DNA from 4 places in the Sporosarcina soli genome. Region 4 is predicted to be linked to each of the others. Evidence: riboswitches for the same ligand, from Rfam matches in the RefSeq annotation. Region 4 holds a riboswitch; each other region holds the start of a gene.

Region 1 (5,348 bases), on a different contig from region 4:
GATGAGGCATCGCTTCAATACGATTCGAGCAAAACTAATTTTGGCCTTTTCTCTTATTTTGATCATCCCGGCAGTCATTATTGGATTCACGTCCTATATGGCCGCAAAAGATGCGGTAAAAAAACAAATTACTGCTGCCGCCGATGAAAACACCCATATTTTGAATACGATTATTGATAACACAATCTCCACGAAAATCCATGATGTCGAACTTTTTAGCAATCAAGCATCGAAAAGTTTATATGATGGACATGAGAGTCCAGAAATACGGAGCAATCTAGCCCAATATGCCGCTTTGCACCCGGAAATCCTGAGCATCTATGTCGGTACGGAGGAGGGCTTCTACATACAGGAGCCGGTCATCAACGACACTTCTATCTATGATCCGCGAACCCGCGATTGGTACAAACAAGCGATGGAACAGAAAGGCGAAATCCTCATATCGAAGCCGTATAAGGATGCGGCCGTGGATGATATAGTTGTCACCATTTCCAAGACAACGAAGGACCATTCAGGTGTCGTTAGCGTCGATATTACGTTGGATTATATTACTAAACTGGCGAAACAAGTATCGATTGGAAAGGAAGGGTATGCCTTTCTGCTAGATGGAGATATGAATTTCATTTCCCATCCGACGGGCGAAGGAGGAACTACGGCCCAAGAGGATTTCTATAAAAAGATGTATGAGCAAAAGCAAGGTACTTTTGATTATACAATTGAAGGTGATGAGCAGTTCATGACTTTCCTGACGAACGAACTGACCGGGTGGAAAATCGGAGGCACGCTCATTACATCCGAAATAGAGGAAGCGGCCGCCCCGATCTTAAACAGGACAAGCGTCGTCATCGGGATTGCCTTATTGGTCGGTGCCCTGATCGTGTTCTTCATTATCCAATCCGTCCTTAGACCGATAAGGGTTTTGAAGGAGCAGGCCCATACCATTAGTAACGGCGATCTGACCGAAGAAATCGAAATCAAGACGAACGACGAGATTGGCCAATTAGGCGAAGCATTTCGTGACATGCAGGAAAGCTTAAGAAACCTGGTCGGTAATATCGAGCACAATACGGAACTTGTTGCAGCTTCCTCTGAAGAATTGACGGCAAGCGCCGAACAGACAATGTATGCGACCGAACATGTAGCAGGAGCGGTTCAAGAAGTGGCGGGCAATGCCGAAAATCAGTTAAACAGCGTCGAGAATAACGTGCTTCTGATCGAACAAGTAACCGAGGGGATCTCGCACATTGCCAATCGTTCCGTAAACGTGACAGAACTTGCCATCCATATGAGGGAACAAGCCGAAATCGGAGGACAGGCGGTTACCAATACCGTGAATCAGATGACTTCCATCCAATCTTCAGTGTCCGAATCAAATCGAATGATCAGCTCCCTCTCCGAACGTTCCAAAGAAGTGGGATCCATTTTAAATGTCATTACCGGGATTGCGGAGCAAACAAACCTACTCGCCTTGAATGCCGCCATCGAAGCAGCAAGAGCAGGCGAACATGGAAAAGGCTTTGCCGTCGTCGCCGACGAAGTGAGAAAGCTGGCCGAACAATCCCAGCAATCCGCCACAGAGATTTTCAACATTATCCGAGGTATTCAAAAAGATACCGAAAACTCCGTCGACATGATGGCAAAAGTAACAGAGGACGTCAAAGAAGGAATGACCATCTCGAACGAAGCAATTGAAAAATTCGAGCAAATCCTGAAAAGCACCCAAGAAATCACTCCGCAAATGGATGACATTTCGAAATCTGCTCAAAACGTCCAAATCGCTATTGATGAATTAAGAGGAACCGCCATTGAACTTGAAAATATGGCAAAAAGCAATGCATCTTCCTCCGAAGAAGTAGCAGCGTCAACCGAACAGCAGCTAGCTTCCATGGAAGAAATCACCGCATCCACCAAAACCCTTTCCACTATGGCAGAGGAATTGCAAGAATTAATTTCTAGTTTTAAGCATTAAACGACAGCATCTATCCTGATAGAACGGGATAGATGCTGTTTTTTCTTTATGGAAAGTACTAGGATTTCATTGATTCCACGTTGGGGGTGGTGATTTTGCGGGGACTTGTTTATGAGCGATGGCTGTTCGGTTTGAGCGCTCTGGGTATCCCTTGAGCACTAGCATACTCGCTTTGGGCGCGGGGGTAATCCTTTGATCACTAGCACACTTGTTTTGAGCGCGCAGGGAAGTCTTTGATCACTAGCACACCCGCTTTGAGCGCGGGGGAGATTCTTTGATCACTAACACACCCGCTTTGAGCGCGTGAGGGAATCTTTGATCTCTACCACACCCGCTTTATGCGCGAGGTGAAATCCTTTGATCGCTAACACACCCGCTTTGAGCGCGCAAATGATTCTATGATCACTAGTACACCCCCTTTAAACAAGTTTTCCTTTCAGCGATTAATCACAAGTTGTTTTTGCTTTTTATCGTTTTTGTTCTGATACATTCTTATGTCGGCTTGGGTGAGGAGGTTGTCCATATTTCCGATTGAGCGCTCAGTTGACGAGTAACCTAGGGAAAGGCCTAATTGTCTTTCTTTGGCCTTTTCATTGAAGTCGGCAATTTGGGCTTCGAATTCTTTGCATAGCATTTCGACTTGTGAAGATGTCTGGTTTGGAAGGATGATGACGAACTCGTCTCCGCCTATTCTGGCTACAGTAGTATTTTCCGAGAAAAATTCATGGATCATTTTGGCGGATGTTTTTATGATTTTATCGCCTTCCACATGTCCAAATGTATCATTGATCCCTTTTAATTCATCCAAATCACAAAGGATGAGTGCAATGGGACAATCGATTTCATTGTTATAACGCTCCATGATTTTCTCAAAGTAATTCCGGTTGTAAAGGCCTGTCAAAATATCATGTGTGCTCAAGTACTGTAGCTCTTGCTGCATCTCCACTTTGTCCGTAATATCTCGGATATAACCAACAATGGCAACCAACTCCCCCTTTTTATAAATAGGGGTGGCATATTCCTCACACCATTTATAGTTTCCGGTATGGTCCCTCCAACGTTGCAAAATGGGCTTACTGAAATCGACCTTGCCCTCCATTTTCTTGAGTAAAAGTGTGCGATCTTCTGGATGAATATAATTAAAAGAGATTTTGGGATTTTGATAGCTCGCCTCTAAAAGTTCAGGGCCCAATAAATCCTCAATGGATGGGCTGACGTAAAGATATTTTGGGCGTGGCTTAAGTTGATAATGATAAATCACATCTTTAGAACTATCGACCAACTCTAGCATCCGACTCATTCTATTTAACCGGCAACCTGATTTAACCTTCAAATATCCTTTGAAGAACTGTGGAATAAGCATTCCTGTTAGCACGCCTAGTGCAAAAAGCACAACCTTCATTGCCATCCCCCTACCCCAATATCAATCGCGCCTCGGCGTGATTGCGTCCAGATTTTGGATTGGGCAAGGCTCAATTCAAAATCTGTGACATCCGCCGGAGGCTTTATATTCATTCAGCAAATACATTTGCTGAATGAATATAAATAGCAGACCAATCGAATGTCGTTTAGTCTGCTGTTCTGTAAACACTATTCGATAGCTGGCTGACTTAGTTCATCGACTTTAGCCCCTCTAGCTTTGCGTCTTCACCTTTCGATGAATTTGCCATTATTGTTTTAATTTTGAAAGTAATTACTAACTACTCTACCGTTCCACGACAACTAGGTCAATAGACTTGCTTGGAATAATTTTCATTTGAATTTTAAAGTTACCTATTTCTTTGGACACCCCCTATTCGTATCCATTCATCGGCTTGGTGAATCTAAGGTAGAAAATGCTTTTAATTCATACTTGACTTATATGAATTACACACTTAAGATAATAAACAATATTATAATTGTATAGCTGACCGAATAATCGGAGGCTCTATGACATTTGCAAATTTGTTTCCAGACAATTTTGTGGGTGTTATGGAGCCTTTTTTACTTACTTAGCAAGGGAATGGAGGAATGAAAACATGACGTCATATGGATGGTGGTTAATCGCTTTTGCCGTACTGTATACAATAGCTCTCATTTTTATCGGTTCGATTTCAAGAAAGAAGTCGGCAAAAGGGGATGGCTATTTTGTTGGCGGCCGGACTTTCAATAAATGGCTCGTCTGCTTTTGTATCACGGGTTTATTTTCCGGATCGACCTTTATCTCCATCGTGGAATTGTCGTATTTAACTGGAATTTCCGCGATATGGTATGGGGTCGCTGAAACAATTCAAATTTTGATCATCGCCTTTGTCATCATCGGTCCTTTTCGGAAAAAGCTCGTCGTCACTGTATCCGGGATGATCGGTGAACGTTACGGGAGAAAAGCGTTAGGAATTAGCGGTGCAATTACCGCTTTCGCTTTTCCGATGTGGTCCGTTGCGACCGCGATTGCTTTTGCATCGGCTGTTCATGTCTTTACGGGCATTTCTTTGTCACTATCGGTCGCGTTTACGGCGCTTCTGCTGTTTGTTTATTTGCAAGCGGGGGGCATGTGGTCAATCGCCTTTACCCAAACGATGAATATGTTTGTGTTCGGCATCATGTTTGTCATTGGCATCATTGCCTTTTTTATTAATCCTGGGATCGCAGGTTTAAAGGAATTGGCGGTTGCCAGTCCAGCGATGTTCGAGTTTAGCAGTGTCGGGGTCCAAGTCATTGTCGTTTGGTTCGGGACATTTTTGGTGAACGTCATTTTGGCACAAGCCGCATTCCAAATGGCATTGTCGTGTCGAACACCTGAAGAAGGGCAAAAAGGATTGAAGTTAGCGGCGATTTTCGGCGTTCCCTTTATCTTGTTGGGAACTTTATTCGGCTTATCAGCTGCGGCCGTAGTGCCAGGATCATCACTTGGATTAGTCGCATTGCCGCAATATTTGATGCAAGTGCTTCCTGCCCCACTAGTCGGCTTGTTTTTCCTTGGCATTTGGGCTTGTGCGCTAGGATGGGGAGCACCTTGCCAGTTTTCCGGTGCGACAAGTTTAGGTAAAGATGTCGGAAGTGCACTATACCCGGCGGCAACTCCACAACAACTTGTGAAATATACAAAAATCTCATTACTTGTGTTGACAGGGCTTATGATCATTTTCGGCGCAATCCGGACGGAACAATCCGCTTGGTGGAATATCCTCGCCTGGACGATGCGCAATTCCGCCACTTTTGCACCGGTCGTCGCCGCTTTGTTCTGGCGATTGGCAACGAAAGAAGCTGTCGTCGGCTCCATGATTGCCGGTTTCCTTTCGGGCATCCTCTGGTATCATCTCGGCGGATGGCTCCCAAATCAATTCTATTTGAATATCCATCCTGTTTGGATCGGAATGTCTGCCAATATTGTAACAAT
Region 2 (5,348 bases), on a different contig from region 4:
TTTGGCAATATGTTGAACGATCAAATGAAATAAAACTTAGAGATCTTTTTCTAATTCGTCCTCTAATTCGCATAGTAAAGTAATAACTTTCTCAGAAGCTTCTTCTAATTGTTTGAAGCCCATTTCAACCCCGTACAGATCATTTCTGTTATGACATTCAACAACTAATTTTGCATTTTCGTGAACTTCTTTATGTGGTATTTCGAGTTGTTTGAAAGCATCTTTTTGTTTTATATGATCAGGTAAATCTCCATAATACCACTGACCTAATCGGCACATTTCATGAGATGTTACTTCTTTCAAATCAATCGTTTCGACTCCTAATATTAAGTTATATACGCGCCACTTCCATAATAGATGGTCTGTTTTCGCGACTTTCACTATATCTTTAGAAGTAAGTTTGACATTTATCTCAAAGAACGTTTTACGATAATTATCCATTTTATTACTTAAATCAAAGAGTGTTTTCGCAGTTTGATGTGAGATTTCTCGAGCTTGTACACTATTATCATAAATAGAAGAATTTCTAGAAGCAATATCTACAGTCGTGGAAGTTTGTTCCTCGCTCATGGCTGCTATTTGCGATGTTGCTTCGTTAATCCCTTGCATCATTTCGACAATATGAACTAATGCTTGGCTTGTGTTCTCTGCCCCTGTGACGCTTTTTTCTACTAATTTAGAGGTTTTGGTGATTTCATCGATTACTTCTGAAGAAACCCTTTGCAAAGATTCCATATTTTCGTTGATTTTTACGATTTGTTCTTTTGTATGTTCAGATAATTTACGGACTTCAGAAGCAACCACGGAAAATCCTTGTCCGTGTTCTCCCGCTCTCGCAGCTTCAATACTTGCATTTAACGCGAGTAAATTGGTTTGGTCAGCGATCCCTTTAATCACTTGGACAATGTCTTGGGTATGGTCGATTTCCTGACCAAGTCTTGTTACCCCGTTCACAATTTCTTCGTACACTTTTCCAACTTGAAGAATGTCCGTTGTCGTTTCATCTACAGCTAGCCGACTTTTTTCAGCAGATTGTACAGCATCATCTGTCCCCTCCGCCACTTTTATCGCATAATTTGCAACTTCTTGTATGGAGGCACTCATTTGATCAGTAGCTGCAGTAACATTATGTGTTTCATCCATTTGTTTTTCTATACTATAAATGAGTTGTTTCGTCGTATCAATATCTGTTATCTCATTCAACATATCCGAAACACCAAATAGGAAATGCTTAAATGTATGTTCCATATACACTTCTACGATTAGCTGTTGGTCATATGCAGCTAACTTTTGGACGGCAATTATACTCTCCATCATCCGAGCAGGTTTATGGTATAGTTTTTCGATTAAGACAGCCGTCATTACTTGAAGAAGCAAATGATGGGCAGAAATAAAATTTTCAGCTGTTAAATTGATGCGACTATGCACTTGGCCGATACGGATACGGGTCATGATATACTCTTTATTAATTTCTGCTTCTAAAAATTGATCAAGATACTTCCCCATCGTTTTTCTTAATCGATCAATTGTAGAATATTCGTTAATAATCTTATGTAGACCCTCGACAGACTGGATCCTTTCATAAAACTTGTCAATCATCTCATCCTTAAAAGGGGCAAGAAAATCCGCTGACTCTTTTACAATTTGTAACGTATCTTGGTCGATACCTAAGAAATTCAGGCGTTCTTTTGCTCTTTCTCCTACATTTGATAAGTTGGAATTAGTAAACTTTATTTGTTCATCCCAAGATATAGATTTTCTGAAAAAAAGACTCATAAATTATGCTCCTCATATTTATATTATTTACTTGGTAATACCTGCAAGAGCTGTATCTCCTCGGACAAATATGCATTTTTCTTTAGTACAAAAACAGCTTGTGTCTCAAGCGTTTGAACAGCATTATAAGTTTGTCCAATTTGAGATGTTTTACCGCAATCATAAAAAAAGACCCTGAAAAAATCAAGGTCGGTTGCACTACTTGCTCCCAGTCATTTAAGTGCCCAAATACAAATGCTGTTCATTGCTCCATTATTCTTTTATTTTGCTATTTTCATAAGTAACTAATTTTATTATAGTTATAATCTCCTAATAATCAAGCACAAATCTAGATTTCATTGCACAAAGTAGGACAACCAATAAGTAATGTCACAATTCGTTCATGTACCTCGTCAATTTTTCTGCCTCTGCCGGTTGTTTAAGCTCATCCTCGTAGTGATAAGTGAATCTATATGTAAATTCGATTGTATAATCGAACATTCTACAAGTTTGACTGTTTAATCGAATTACTGATATATTTGATGATATCATCGAACTTAATGCTACAATTGATGCTGGGAAGGTGTTGTTTATTGATGACGAATCCAATTTCTGTTTTCATTATGGACGTCAGTCATTCGTCTAAGGGAAATATCGGAAGTGAATTAAGTGAATATCTTCAGCAATTAGAGGTACGTATAGCTAAGTGGACACAAAATATTGTTGCGACGCAAATCACCCACCGGGCTGGCGATGAACTCGTCGTGGTGAGTAATGGCTATGCAACAGCTTATACGCTTGCTTTTTATTTGAGCCGTGTTTGGAAATTCTCAAATCATAAACCCTATTTCGGTCTGTCTTTTGGTGATATACAAGATGACGTTAACACTTTGAACGTAGAAACTTGGATTCATCCGTTAATGAAACAAGCTAGAGAGGCAAATGATTTCTTGAAAAAACAACAAAATAGAGCTCAATTTCACTTTCGGTTGGCGGATTTTTCAGATGAAAAGTCACCCGAAGGATTCAATGTATTTGGAAGTCAGTTTGAAACGTTGCTAAATGTGATTTTAACTTTGCAACAAGAACAAATAAATGAACAAACAGAAATCCAATCGCTTGTCTGTTCTTTGTTCTTAATCCTTACTCAACAAAATAAAGTGAGTCACTATTTGGGGAGAACAGCATCTACTGTTTCAAGTCATATGAAAAAAGGCAAAACAGAAGCTATCCTGGATGCTTTTCATAACATTGTAAACGTATTAAATTCTTTAGAAACTGATCATAAGTTGAATCCGTATAGCGCAAGTGGTTCATTACAAAGGAACATACGACAGATTGTGAGCGATCAGCTTCATGATTATTTTCCAAACATTGAGGGAGGAAAATGATGACTGTCCTGCTGCTACTTCTCGCACATTTAATTGCTGACTTTTGGTTACAAACGGATAAAATGGTGAAACATAAAATAAAACATTTCAAGAAACATTTTCTTCACCATCTATTTACTACAGGAATAGCGCTTGCCATCGTATGGGGGTATTATTACGAGTTTAGGAACATGGTTGAGTATTTTATTTTCCCATTACTTTTTATCTGTGTCTCACATCTTTTCATTGACTTGCTGAAAATAAAACTAGTGGACTCCATTAAAAGAAACACAAATGATAGTTTGAAAAAACTTGGCTTTTTCCTATTCGATCAACTTCTTCATATCGTAATGTTACTCAGTACCTGTATCATTTTCTTTCATATGGAAGTTGTGGTAATGACTACTCGTATTTTAGAATTGTTTGGGACAAGCAAATTAGATCCGCTTAACGCGTTATTATTGCTCATTATCATTTTTATTTTAGCGACAAGTGTCAGTGGTCATATCGTTAAATTCATCGTTGGCTCTTTGCCTTCAGAGTTTGCAAACTTCGAAGGCGAACTGACGCTAAAAAATCAAATTATTGCTGCGAAAGAAAAAGCTCAACCTAATATGGAGAATAGTTTTACAGAAGAATACCATTATTTTACGTACACCACTCCTCTCCGTTCACGTGGAAATCTCATTGGCTACATCGAAAGATTGCTCGTTATCTTATTAACGATGATCGGTGCCTATCCGTCTATCGCTTTTATTATCGCTGCCAAGTCGATTGCACGGTTCAAGCAGTTGGATGATCGAAATTGGGCGGAATATTTCCTGTTAGGGACATTATCCTCTATCTTTTTAGGATTACTGCTTGGTCTCGTTGCCCAGAGATTGATCATGTGATGGACCATTGTAAAAAGGTTTTACAATTTCCCCTCATAAAAAATCCCCCTAGCTACTCAACCATGAGTGGCTAGGGGGACATTACACTCTACTATCTGCCCCTTTAAAAGCTTATAAACGGCTCAGGCTCATCCAATCAGTAAAGTCATTATTCGTTCGTGTGCATCATAAATCTTTTCTGCCTGCTCTTGCTGTTCTTGATACTGAGAAGCATACAAATCCATTTCGCAAAGATCGATTAGCATATTAACCAATACTTTCGGCAAGGTTTCCCATCCATAAATCTGGTTGGAAATGGATTCCAATTCATTATAAATTCTTTCAAATTGCCGCTCATCCATACCTTTGCCGTTTTGAAGCTTTTCAAAAAAATGTCCGTCCTCATTGATGTACTCGAGCAGTTTGGCAATATCTTTGGCTTTCTCAGGATCTATTTCCCCCGTTTCTTTTGTCCATCTATGAATCAGCGCTTTTATCTGTTTAGCGGCTTCCATTATTCGTGTCGCTTCATCTTCCTTATAAATCAGTGAAAAGTTATAGAGTTCATCAAACAGTTCAATGAGAGCGTGGATGGCGTTTTGAGGTATACTCTCCCGATTCTCCCACTCATCAGCACAAGCAGCCAATGCTTTAACTAGCTTTTCAACCTCCATTGCATGCAATCCATTCCCCATTCGTAACTCAACGAGTACACTTATTTCCGCCTGCACGAAGCTGTCAATTAGTCTGTTTTCTTTCGATATATCATTATCATCCATTTAACCATCCTCCCAATTCCCGTGAATTTATTTTTATTAAACGAAGAAAAATGCTCAATTACTGGGGGTGGGAACTGGTGTTCTGTTTGTTGTGTGTTTGGGATAATAGCGGAATAAATTTACAATTATTGTATTGAATGGGGTTAAAAGGCTTCGAAATGGCTGTTTTTTTATAATAAATGGGATCGGAAGTTATCATGAGCTTCAAAAATTCTCCGCATTCGTTCTGTGTTGACCGAACAAATGTTCAAGTCCCGTAAATTTGGCACTCGACAACTAATTTACGGCTCAAAAGAAACAAGCAACATTGCTTTATTCTACAATGCTGCTTGTGATGCTAGATGACACACCTTGGAATATCACCGTTGTTCAAGTTCCTTATAAGCCAATACTTTTAAGGCCAATAATTCTTCATCCGTTAACTTGCCTTCAATCTCATTGAATAAGCGTTGTTGCTCTTCCGCGGTAAGACCACTTTGGGCTTTCGTTTGGAGTTCTTTCAATTCACTTACACTGAACTTCTTCACTAATACTCTGACCGCTTCTTCTTTCGTTTGGAATGGTAACGTGCT
Region 3 (5,348 bases), on a different contig from region 4:
GACTGACGTGATTGTTCAGCTAATTTACGAACTTCATCAGCAACTACCGCAAACCCTTTTCCGTGCTCACCTGCACGAGCCGCTTCAATCGCTGCGTTCAATGCTAATAAATTAATTTGCTCTGAAATCCCCGTAATTACTTTAACAATGTTACCAATTTCATGCGATTTTTCTCCAAGTACATTGATTGCACTAAATGTGGTATTAATTGTTTGATTAAATTGCTCCATTTTCTCCATCGAATCTTTTAACTTTTCGTTACCGTCTTGTGTTAATTCTAACGTCGTATTCGATTGTTCCGAAATTTGGTTTGACCTTATCGATAGTTCTTCAATCGCCTCTGTTATGTCTACGATAGAAGTAGAAGTCTCTTCAGTGGCCACTAATTGCTTTTTTAATCCTTTACCTACCTCATCTATTGCAGCCCTAACAATATCAGCCTTCTCAGTTGCGTATTCCCCGTATTCCGTAAGATTTCCAGCTTTTTCATTCACAGTTTTTGCATATAACTGAAACTGCTCACTAACCTGATCTGCTGATCGTTCCCCCATTTCGTTTATATCCTCATTATTTATAGGTGAACGACGTTTAAGCGCAAAATATTGGTAAGCAAAATACAAAGATGTACATAATAAAACGACTACTATTCCCAGCAAGATAGTTTCCATAAAAATAATCTCCTATTCTATTAACATTAATGCCGAAATTTTACAGCTCTCTTACAATGATATAAATTCCATCTGCTACAGTCGATGGAATATTGCTTAGTCTCTCATTATTTTCATATGTATGGACAATAAAGTTTCCTTCTACATCTTTATATTTCGTCAAGCCGTGAAACTTTTCCATCAAACGTATTGACTTCGGATTTGTTGCTTCACCTAACACCAGTCTTACGCCTTCTTCTGTTGCTTTCTTTATTAACAGATCGCCTAATCTTTGTACAATATCATGACGATCATACTCAGCGATGACACCTAATAAAAATAAATGCAATACCTCTCCGTCTTCCGGATCTTTTCCATAACGTTTTTTATAATCATCTAGGAAACGTGTATCGATATCCGCTAATACACGCATGACTACATTCATGTCAGCAAATGTACCTTCAAAAATATCGTCTTCGATGATTTCAAGAGCCTTCGTATCCCCGACTAACGCGCCTACGACATTTCGTTCGCTATCTAACGCAACAGCACAGTAGCCTTGGTGAGCAATTGACTCGATATATTCCTTCGTAAATTGATAGAAATCTTCGTAAGGTAATTGTAACGCATACCCGATTATCGGTTCTTGCACCCAATTACCAGCAACATCCACTCCAATGAATGTGCTTGCCAAACATGCTGCTGCCTTTTCTATTAAATCTGGTTGGTCCTCTGTAAGAATGTCATATACATATAAATCTTCTAGTGTCTGCATCGTGATGTTCCTTTCAAAATTTGATTAACGTTAGCGCAAAGTTGTTTCAGAAACATGATCGACTACCGTTCCTGGAAAATCAATGGTCTCTAGCGCATTTCGAACTTGTACTTGAGCAATTTTAGACTTAGGATTTACGATCACATTATCTTTAAAGCCAAGTGAAGCATAAAACATGATCGTTTCCCCTAGTCCTGCTGAAACTTTTGAAGGAAGAGGTGATTGGTAAGTTCCGTCCACTACAAACGTATACGCATTTTTTGGAACTTTTGCTACGGTTTCTTGTAAATCCTTTAAATATTCCGCTACAAGATCTTCTTTAATAAACCCTATTACCTGAACATGTACTTCTTTCTTTGCCTCATAAATTGCCATTTTATATTTTGGCTCATCAACAACTAACATCTTTAATCTCCTCCTCTATTACTAATTTTTTTAACAACTGATATTGTAATCTTCCAGCACTTCTTCTACATGAAAAAACTACCCCGACCAAAAATTAGGGGCAGCCAAATAACCACTTCTTATCTTGGCAACCCGACTATCATTTTCCAAGAGGATTTTAGACTCGTAGCTTTGCGTCCTTATCTTTCGATAAGTTTGCCTTTTTCAATTTAAAGAGAAGTAATCGGAATATCACATTAACCTATCAATATAGTAGTATAAACTACTTGTATAATTTTTTCCATATTAGTCCCTTAGACTGAAAAACTCCATATTCCTAAGGGTATTTCTACTCACTTTCTAAGCTACATTGGTAAGAACAAATAAATTTAAAGGGGGATTGCTCGCCGCCTAGTTCCATATGTTCAAACATCATAAAAAGGCAATCCAATTTGATGTGAATCAACGGATTGCCTTGTATTTATGCTTCAATAGCCTATTATAAAACTGAATATTCAGTCTATTCTACGATGTCTTAATCACTTGAGGGCTTACAGTAGATTCAATATCCTGTGAATCGGAATTACGTTGCAATAGAAATGCAGCGCTAAGAATAAGAATTCCTCCGACTATTTGTATAAAATAAAGATTTTGCCCCAAGACAATAGCTGCTAGTATGGCTCCCATGACCGGTTCGAATATCGCCAAAATCGAAGCTTTGGAAGCCCCTATCATTCTTATACCCGTTAACAGCAACATAGTGGGAAGTGCTGCCGCTACAACACCAGCAAAGATCAATATCGGCCAAAGTGAAGCATCATGAAACGGTTGGAGAATAGCCTCCTTTTCCCCGAAAATAAACCCCATAGTCGCGAATACCGTTCCGGCAGCAATGAGGAAAATTGTCGTAGCATACGATGCAGGAACGCTCGGATAACCTTTACGACCGACAAGAAAATAGACGGACATTCCAATTGCGGCAAAGAGTGCTAATCCAATACCAAGCCAATCAAACCTCATTTCTTCCCCAAACATTTGCCCAACGACAGCGAGACTGCTCCCACCCAGAGCAAATAACAGTGCGATGATTTTTTGCTTATTTAGCATTTCACGTCCCGTAACAGCACTGATCAACGTCACGATTGCTGGGTAGATATAAAATAATAGAAATGCCAATGCTACTGTTAAATGAACGAATGCGTAAAAAATTGCTAAACTATAGGACATAAAAGCCAATGCCGCAATAGACAAATTCCTCCATTGCCATCGAGGAATATTCGACAACACTTTTTTCTGATTCCGTTGGCGGCCTACTCCGAATATGAGAAGTACACACATCGTGATGGCCCCAAAGATTTCTCTCCATGCCCCAAAAGCGATTGGACTCACACCAGCTTCATATGCAATATTGGTCAAGGTTCCTAGGCTCGAAAAGAGTGCTGATGCGAACAGTACTATTAATATTCCCGTAAGTTGTTGTTTTTTCAAATCAGAATTAGAAATCATAGGCTGCCCTAATCCACTTTTCTCCATATTATTGTCCACCTCTCCATTGTCATATAAGGTTATACAATTTTTCACAGAGTCGCCGCACCTTAACCTATCCTTGTTTTCATTCTGGTACTGACTATCCTGAATAAAGTAAAATCATATAATTTATTTTGAACCAACTGTTGGGCATATACTTGATCCTGTCACATGTCTTGCGGCAGTACCTAGCATATAATCAATATTTTCAGATGCCATGGCCATTTTTACGGTTTCCGAACGAATATGCATTAATTCTGCAGGCCAATTTGAGGCAGCAGCCCCGTATATTTTTGACCAAATTTGAGTCTTATCTGCAATCGGTTTCATAATATCTTCCCAATTTTTAAGGGCTGTCTCTATATCATCGTTCTCCAGTTGTTTAGCAAGTTCCAACGCACTTGTCATGCTAACTCCTGCCCCTTGTCCTAAATTAGGCTCCATTCCATGCGCAGCATCGCCAAGAATCGCCACTTTCCCTGCCGACCAGGTTTTTAGGTAAATATAGTAGAAGTATTGATCTAATCTTAAATAATCGATACGTTCTATGACAGATTTCAGGTGGGGGAATGATGAAAGCCAAGCATCTTTATTAATAGGATCAGAAAGTCCTTCGCTATCTGTAGATGGCGATGTCAAATATACATACCGATATTGATCTGTAGATGGAGCTATCCCAATTCGGCGGAAACCATTCCAATGCTCCATTGCGATTCCTATCTCATCTGCATCTGTTTTTGGTATTAAAGCTCTTAATGCTCCATTACTTACTTTTTCAACCGTACACTCAATATGAATCGAATTTCGAATTCTTGAGTTGATGCCATCTGCTGCTACTACTAAATCCGCTTTCACTATTTCCCTATTAGCCAATGTAATCGTTCCTGACGAAGCCGCTGATATCACACGAGCATCCGTCTCTATCCGCACACCTAACTCCTGGGCCTTCCTTACTAGAGCACTATGAATCTCTTTACGCGGTATCACACAGAAGCGATTTTCTTCGCTGAATACTGTGGAATGCAATACATCTTGTGTTTCATCCATCATGTTTAAACTCTGAATAAACTCCACGTTCTGACATACTTCATCAAACACGTCAATCGATTCCAATACTTTCAATCCATTTTCCCACAAATAAAGCCCCGCCCCAATTTCTCTAAGTTCCGAAGATCTTTCAAATATTTGTACATCCCAACCACGTTGAGCTAGTGCTATTCCCAAAGTTAAACCTGATAATCCTGCCCCAGCAATACTTACTCTTTTTTTTGCCATTTTAATGCCTCCTTATAAAATTTCTTATAGGAAATAAAGAAGAAATCCCAATATTTTCCCGGGAAATAATATTGGGATGTGAGGATAGGACTATATAAGATTAGAGATTGAAAGATATTCTTTGATATGTTCCACAACTTTTTCCGGTGATTCAAGGGTAGGAAAATGTGTTTCGCCTGGGATCATCTTAAAATCAAACCAAGTGTTCTGCTCCGCAAATCGACTTTGCAATTCTTCGTAACCATCTTCCGCAGCCTGTGAGTAGATATGCACAATAGGACGCTTCTCTTTTAGAGCCGCCATCCGTTTAAGCGGCGAACCCCATTTTTGATATGATTCTTCGATTACTCGGCAGGAACGTTCCCACATATCGTAGCCGAAACTGGCCATTTCCTTATTAAGATGGTTTTTGACAGCACGATTAGTACTAACACCTTGCCAATGGTTAAATATATTTTGTCTACCTGAAAACCACTGTTCGGGATTTTGCATATCTTGCAAGTCTTTGATAAATTCTTTCCCTGCCTCAGTCATGATCCAATCGATCACTACACTCTGAGGTACTCTGTCCGTTCCTAGGCGATCAGTGATTTCCATATTAGCCCAACCACCATGCGACGTGGATATCGGAATAACTTGTTCGATATCCAACGCATTCAATACGGCAATAACATCGTCGGCCTGGTCTTTAGCACCGAAGTCCTCCAATCTAGATAAAGGATCCGTATGGCCCCTCCAAT
Region 4 (5,348 bases):
GTCTGGGAACTGTGTTAAATACTTCTCCAATTGAACCTTAAAATTTGCTTCGTTAATCGGTCCAATAATAGGTGTCCACAGATACTGTGTCATCTCTGAGAAAGATACCGGGATAATTTCTGTCCCCATTTCCTCCATTTTCTTCAAGGCTTCATTCGTAATCGAATCCACTTCAGCGTTATCTCCAAAAAAGTCAACAGCTACCCCAACTCTTGCATTTTTCAGGGCCGTATTGTCTAAAGACTTACTATAATCTTCAACGATATGTTCCTTTGCTGCTAATGTTTGATCATCCTTCTCATCGACTCCAGCCATGAAACTCAAAGCAATGGCTACATCTTCTACAGACCTAGCCATTGGACCAGGCGTATCAAAATTTAACGAGGACGGAACGACTCCATCACGACTTATTAAACCGAGCGTTGGTCTGATCCCAACTAACCCCGTAACATGAGATGGTCCTCTAACAGATCCAGATGTATCCGTCCCTAATCCAAATACACCGAAGTTTGCTGTGACTGCCGCAGCAGTTCCACTGCTGGAACCGGAAGCATCACGTTGAAGGTTGTAAGGATTCAAAGTTAAACCGCCCAAAGAGCTATAGCCTAATCTTCCATATGATGCTGCGAACTCTGACATATTTGTTTTTCCAATGATAATGGCTCCTGCATCCTTCAGTTTCTGAATGGTAAAAGCATCTTTTACAGGATAAGCTTCCTTTAATGCAACAGAACCTGCTGTTGTAGGCATTCCTTTTACGTCAAAATTATCTTTAACAACGATTGGAATACCATGTAGTACACTTCTCGCACCTTTACTTTGTCTCTCTGCGTCCAATTGCTTTGCAATCTCTATCGCTTCTTCATTAATGTTAGTAAACGAATTAATCGTAGGGCCTTGCTTGTCATAGGCTTTTATACGTTCTAGATAATACGTAACCAACTGCTCTGAGGTAATTTGATTGTTTTCCAAAGCATCCGAAATTTCTCTAATACTCTTTTCAAATGGATCAAATTTGGTTTCTTCTGCAGAAACACTTGCCAATGGAAGCACGGCCATTACTGCCATAAGGGCTACCAAGGTTATAACACGACTTACTACTTTAAACATGTTGTTTCCTCCCTAATCTAAATTACATAAAACATAAAAATTTTTCTTCTGGAAAATATATAAAAACATTCAAGGATAGTTTATACAATATGAACGTACATGAAAAACAAGGTTATAAGTTATGTAGGAATATGAATGGAAATCCAAAATACTCCTATTTGTTATTGGTTTAATAGAAATCATACTTTTACAGTTTAAATTGCTGGATGGCTACTTCCAATTCATTTGACATCCTAGCTAACTCTTGGGAAACCGATGAAACCTCTTCCATTGAGGCACTCATTTCTTCGGAGGATGCCGCGACGTTTTGGGAATAATTATTTACTTCGATACTCGTTTTTGAAACTTCTTCTATGTGAACTACGACTTCAGCTATATGATTCTTCATGTTTTCCATTGCTTTGCCGACCTCGGCTATTTTTGTTGTGCCTGCGAGAATGGAATCCTTAATTTCTCCAAACGCCTTCCCGCTTTCATTCACAAGCTTCATTCCTTCTTTAGCCGAGCTTACCCCTAGATTTACAAGACCCATCGAATCTTCAATGCCCTCTTCAATATCTTGAATAATTTCATTGATCTGCAATGCCGAGTTGCTGGATTGCTCTGCGAGTTTTCGAACTTCATCCGCCACTACAGCAAATCCCTTTCCATGTTCGCCAGCTCTTGCAGCTTCAATTGCAGCATTCAAAGCTAATAAATTCGTTTGTTCCGAAATGGACTGTATGATTAAGCTGATCTGTCTAATTTCATTTGATTTTTCATTTAACATGCTAATTTTATTAGCAGAAGAACTTACATTTTTATCAATTTCAACCATCTGATTCACAGTTTGTTCAACGACATCACTGCCCTGTTTAGCAGTTTCCGTTGAATAATGGATAGAATTACTTACATTGTTCATGCTCACTGTCACGTCATCAACATGCTTAAACACTTCGTTGATAATACCTACCGCATTTTTCATAGCGGCATCCTGTTCATCCGTTCCAGTTGCAACAAGTTGGATCGATTCGGATATTTCATTGGAGACTGTTTGATTCTCAATCGAAGATGCTGCCAGCTCCTCAGATGTCGCAGATAATTGTTGAGATTCCTGAGAGATTTTTTTGATTGTTTCTTTTAAACTGTTAGACATCGTATTGAAATTCTCAGCCATATCCCCGATTTCATCATTCACCTTAACCGTGATTTGTTGAGTCAAATCACCATTTGACATCGCTAAAGACAGATCACTAATCTTATTAATTCTCTTCGTTATACGTAGACTCATAAGAATAGAAGCAATTACGGCTAGAACCGCAAAAATCCCACCTATAATGAATATCATTGAACGTATGAAAATCGCCGTACTTAATATTTCGTCTTTCTTTATGACAGCAATATACTTCCAGCCATCGATATCTGATGTGATTGTGTTTAATACATAATCTTCTCCATCTAATTCGGTTTCAAATGTGCCATCTTTGCTTAAATCTTTTAATGAGGGGATGTTTAGATTAGAAATTGGTTGGAAGTTCAATTTAGGATCTTTTGGATGCGCAAGAATTGTTCCATCTTCTTGTGCGAGAATTACATAACCATTTTTACCTATACTGATTTCCTTGATAATATCTGTTAAGCCTTCCAGACTAACATCTAAGCCTAGCACGCCTGTTTGTTTTCCATCTTTTTCAATCGATACTACATTACTTACTATAATTCCTTCTATGCCAGTTGCCTCATAAGCGCTCGTTAATTTTACCTCTCCTGGATATTCAATAGCTGTGGTATACCAAGGACGGTCACTAGGATCGAAACCAGCTGGTACGGGTCCCTCGGGATATTGGACATAACCTCCATCCGATGTACCCATATAAACATAGGAGGCTTTAGGATGACTATTACTAAATTGAGAAAACACATTAAAAATGGCTTTCTCCTTATCCCCATTTTTTGAAGGGGTCATATCAATTGAGCCTTCTCCCGCTATATCTTTATAAGACGTAATACTTGAATCGGCATTTAAAACGGAAGGATCATTAGCTAATAAATTGACATTTTCCCTAATCGTTTCAAAGTATAGAGAAATTCCATTGTCCACCTGTTTAATTTCTTTCTCGCTGAAACTGATATAATCATCCTTAGTTTTTTGGCTAACTGTTTTATTAACTAAGACTCCAATAAAAACAATTGGTACTAGTGATAGTAGTAAAGAGAAAACTAATAACTTTGCTTTGAAAGAAATCCTTTTTATCTTCATTTTTACATTCCTTTCTAACTATGTCTTTTCGCCAAATTCATTCCAGACCGTTTTAAACACTCAAAAAGCTATTCTATTTAAATAGAATAGCCAAAGGATTTATATATATTAATACATAAATTTGGTAACCAGGCGATCATTGTTTAGATTTTAAGACCTTGGATTAATCCCTAAACTTTAGACCCTAAGCTTTGCGTCCTGCCCTTTCAGAACAGTTTGCCTTTAACTTCTATAGTTTTAGTATTAAATTGCACTCACTTATAATCTCATGTAGCTCTACAAACTTCAAGGCTTTTTAACCAGTCCCGACTGTTAACCTATGAATAACGGATCATAACAATGGTTCAAAACCAGTGAAAAAGTAGCTTTTTGTTTACCGTGTATAAAGTTTCAGATAAATGAGGTCAAAAATATAACTTCAAATTAGTATTTAATTGATGTTGGGGATCAAATATTTTTCAGACATGCGAAGTCTCCTCTCTTGATTATATAGTAACTATATAGCTTAAGTTATATATACAAAAGAAAGAAAGGTTTTGACATTATGTTTACTGGGATTCGAGCTATTACAGACTCGAACAAAAAAGAGGTTTTAGAATTAAAAATTGCAGAGCAACAGCAGGGATTTATCGAGCCTGTCAGCCATTGTTTAGCAGATGCTGAAAAAGACACACGTTATATTCCCTTAGCTTTATATGAAAATGGAGAAATTATTGGTTTTTCGATGTATGGAAAATTTGATGAACAAATTTGGCTCGACCGCTATTTAATTGACGAGCGCTTTCAGGGGAAGGGACTCGGACGCTACTTTTTCCGCGCACTTCTAGAAGATTTACTCGAACTCTACCCTAACCAACCTGTATATTTGAGCGTATTTGAGCAAAATAAAGTGGCGATCCAACTGTATCAAAAATTTGGTTTCTCCTTTACAGAAGAAGTAGATGAAAACGGCGAAAAAATTATGATTTATCCAAACGGTGGTTTGTAAGATGCACAAACAAGTCATTATTATCGGTGCTGGTTTAGCAGGCCTAAGTGCTGCTAAGAAATTGAAAGAACAAAACACTCCATTTGTATTATTAGAGGCGACTGAACGCATTGGGGGTAAGATAGATTCCATCATACATGAAAATGGACATTATTTTGAGTTAGGCCGCATGAAAATGTCGTTTTTGCTAGTAGTGAATTAGCGCTCAAATTCCCTAACTTTATGGAGGGTGCTAATCAAGCAGGATACACTGCTGTGGACGAGTTAAAATTAAAAAAATAAGTTTATCCCTACATTAAAAGGAACGCGCACCTGTTTTTTGAAACCATTACGTGTTCCTTTTGATTCTATTTCTATTTAGAATTAGGGTTGTGTGTAGGGACTATGAGCTTGTCATACGTTCGGATGTGACAATCATATTTCCCCATATTTTTAAGCCTTGTGCTGATGCAAAATTGGCACTGTGGCGTAAGCTTTTCCATTCTCTTTGAAGCATAGTTTGAAAAGAACAATTACTTAATAAATCAAACTCCTCTAAAAAACCTCATTTACTTATGGTACGGTTCCCCCTTCATAATCCTGAAAGCCCGATAGATCTGCTCCAACAAAATCAGCTTCATCATCTGGTGCGGAAAGGTCATTTTCGAAAAGGATAAGTATTCGTCCGCCCGTTTCATCACACTGTCATGCAGACCGAGTGATCCGCCAATGACGAATGCCACTTTGCTGCGCCCGTATGTCATCAATGACTCCAAATCCTCGGCTAATTCTTCCGATGTCTTCATCTTCCCTTCAATGGCGAGTGCAATAACATAAACATCCGCTCCGATTTTCGCTAAAATCCGTTCCGCTTCTTTTTTCTTTACTATATCCATATCTGCTTCGCTTAATGATTCGGGGGCTTTTTCGTCTGCTACTTCGACGAGATTGACTTTGGCGTATGGGCCGAGGCGCTTGACGAATTCTTCAATCCCCATTTTCAAGTACTTTTCTTTTAGTTTACCGACTGTC

The links. Region 4 has a riboswitch for cyclic di-GMP ahead of ACFPRA_RS13905 (methyl-accepting chemotaxis protein). Riboswitches for the same ligand answer to the same signal wherever they lie in the genome.
Region 1: another riboswitch for cyclic di-GMP. It lies ahead of ACFPRA_RS08985 (sensor domain-containing diguanylate cyclase); the one in region 4 lies ahead of ACFPRA_RS13905 (methyl-accepting chemotaxis protein).
Region 2: another riboswitch for cyclic di-GMP. It lies ahead of ACFPRA_RS00795 (methyl-accepting chemotaxis protein); the one in region 4 lies ahead of ACFPRA_RS13905 (methyl-accepting chemotaxis protein).
Region 3: another riboswitch for cyclic di-GMP. It lies ahead of ACFPRA_RS21700 (hypothetical protein); the one in region 4 lies ahead of ACFPRA_RS13905 (methyl-accepting chemotaxis protein).

Annotation. Positions count from the first base shown of each region.
Region 1 covers NZ_JBHSNO010000005.1:1,027,064-1,032,411, forward strand. Annotated here, with positions in the region: gene ACFPRA_RS08980 (methyl-accepting chemotaxis protein) at 1-1,969, shown strand, start outside; gene ACFPRA_RS08985 (sensor domain-containing diguanylate cyclase) at 2,406-3,371, opposite strand; cyclic di-GMP riboswitch class I at 3,563-3,647, opposite strand; gene ACFPRA_RS08990 (sodium:solute symporter family protein) at 3,988-5,348, shown strand, end outside.
Region 2 covers NZ_JBHSNO010000001.1:182,460-187,807, forward strand. Annotated here, with positions in the region: gene ACFPRA_RS00795 (methyl-accepting chemotaxis protein) at 37-1,776, opposite strand; cyclic di-GMP riboswitch class II at 1,955-2,036, opposite strand; gene ACFPRA_RS00800 (hypothetical protein) at 2,352-3,146, shown strand; gene ACFPRA_RS00805 (DUF3307 domain-containing protein) at 3,146-4,018, shown strand; gene ACFPRA_RS00810 (hypothetical protein) at 4,147-4,776, opposite strand; gene ACFPRA_RS00815 (hypothetical protein) at 5,136-5,348, opposite strand, start outside.
Region 3 covers NZ_JBHSNO010000016.1:213,353-218,700, forward strand. Annotated here, with positions in the region: gene ACFPRA_RS21690 (methyl-accepting chemotaxis protein) at 1-668, opposite strand, end outside; gene ACFPRA_RS21695 (hypothetical protein) at 709-1,422, opposite strand; gene ACFPRA_RS21700 (hypothetical protein) at 1,453-1,827, opposite strand; cyclic di-GMP riboswitch class I at 1,951-2,037, opposite strand; gene ACFPRA_RS21705 (DMT family transporter) at 2,332-3,339, opposite strand; gene ACFPRA_RS21710 (FAD-dependent oxidoreductase) at 3,463-4,608, opposite strand; gene ACFPRA_RS21715 (alpha/beta fold hydrolase) at 4,699-5,348, opposite strand, start outside.
Region 4 covers NZ_JBHSNO010000007.1:41,553-46,900, reverse strand. Annotated here, with positions in the region: gene ACFPRA_RS13910 (amidase family protein) at 1-1,110, opposite strand, end outside; gene ACFPRA_RS13905 (methyl-accepting chemotaxis protein) at 1,298-3,349, opposite strand; cyclic di-GMP riboswitch class I at 3,470-3,580, opposite strand; gene ACFPRA_RS13900 (GNAT family N-acetyltransferase) at 3,894-4,337, shown strand; gene ACFPRA_RS13895 (NAD(P)-binding protein) at 4,339-4,539, shown strand; gene rlmH (23S rRNA (pseudouridine(1915)-N(3))-methyltransferase RlmH) at 4,886-5,348, opposite strand, start outside.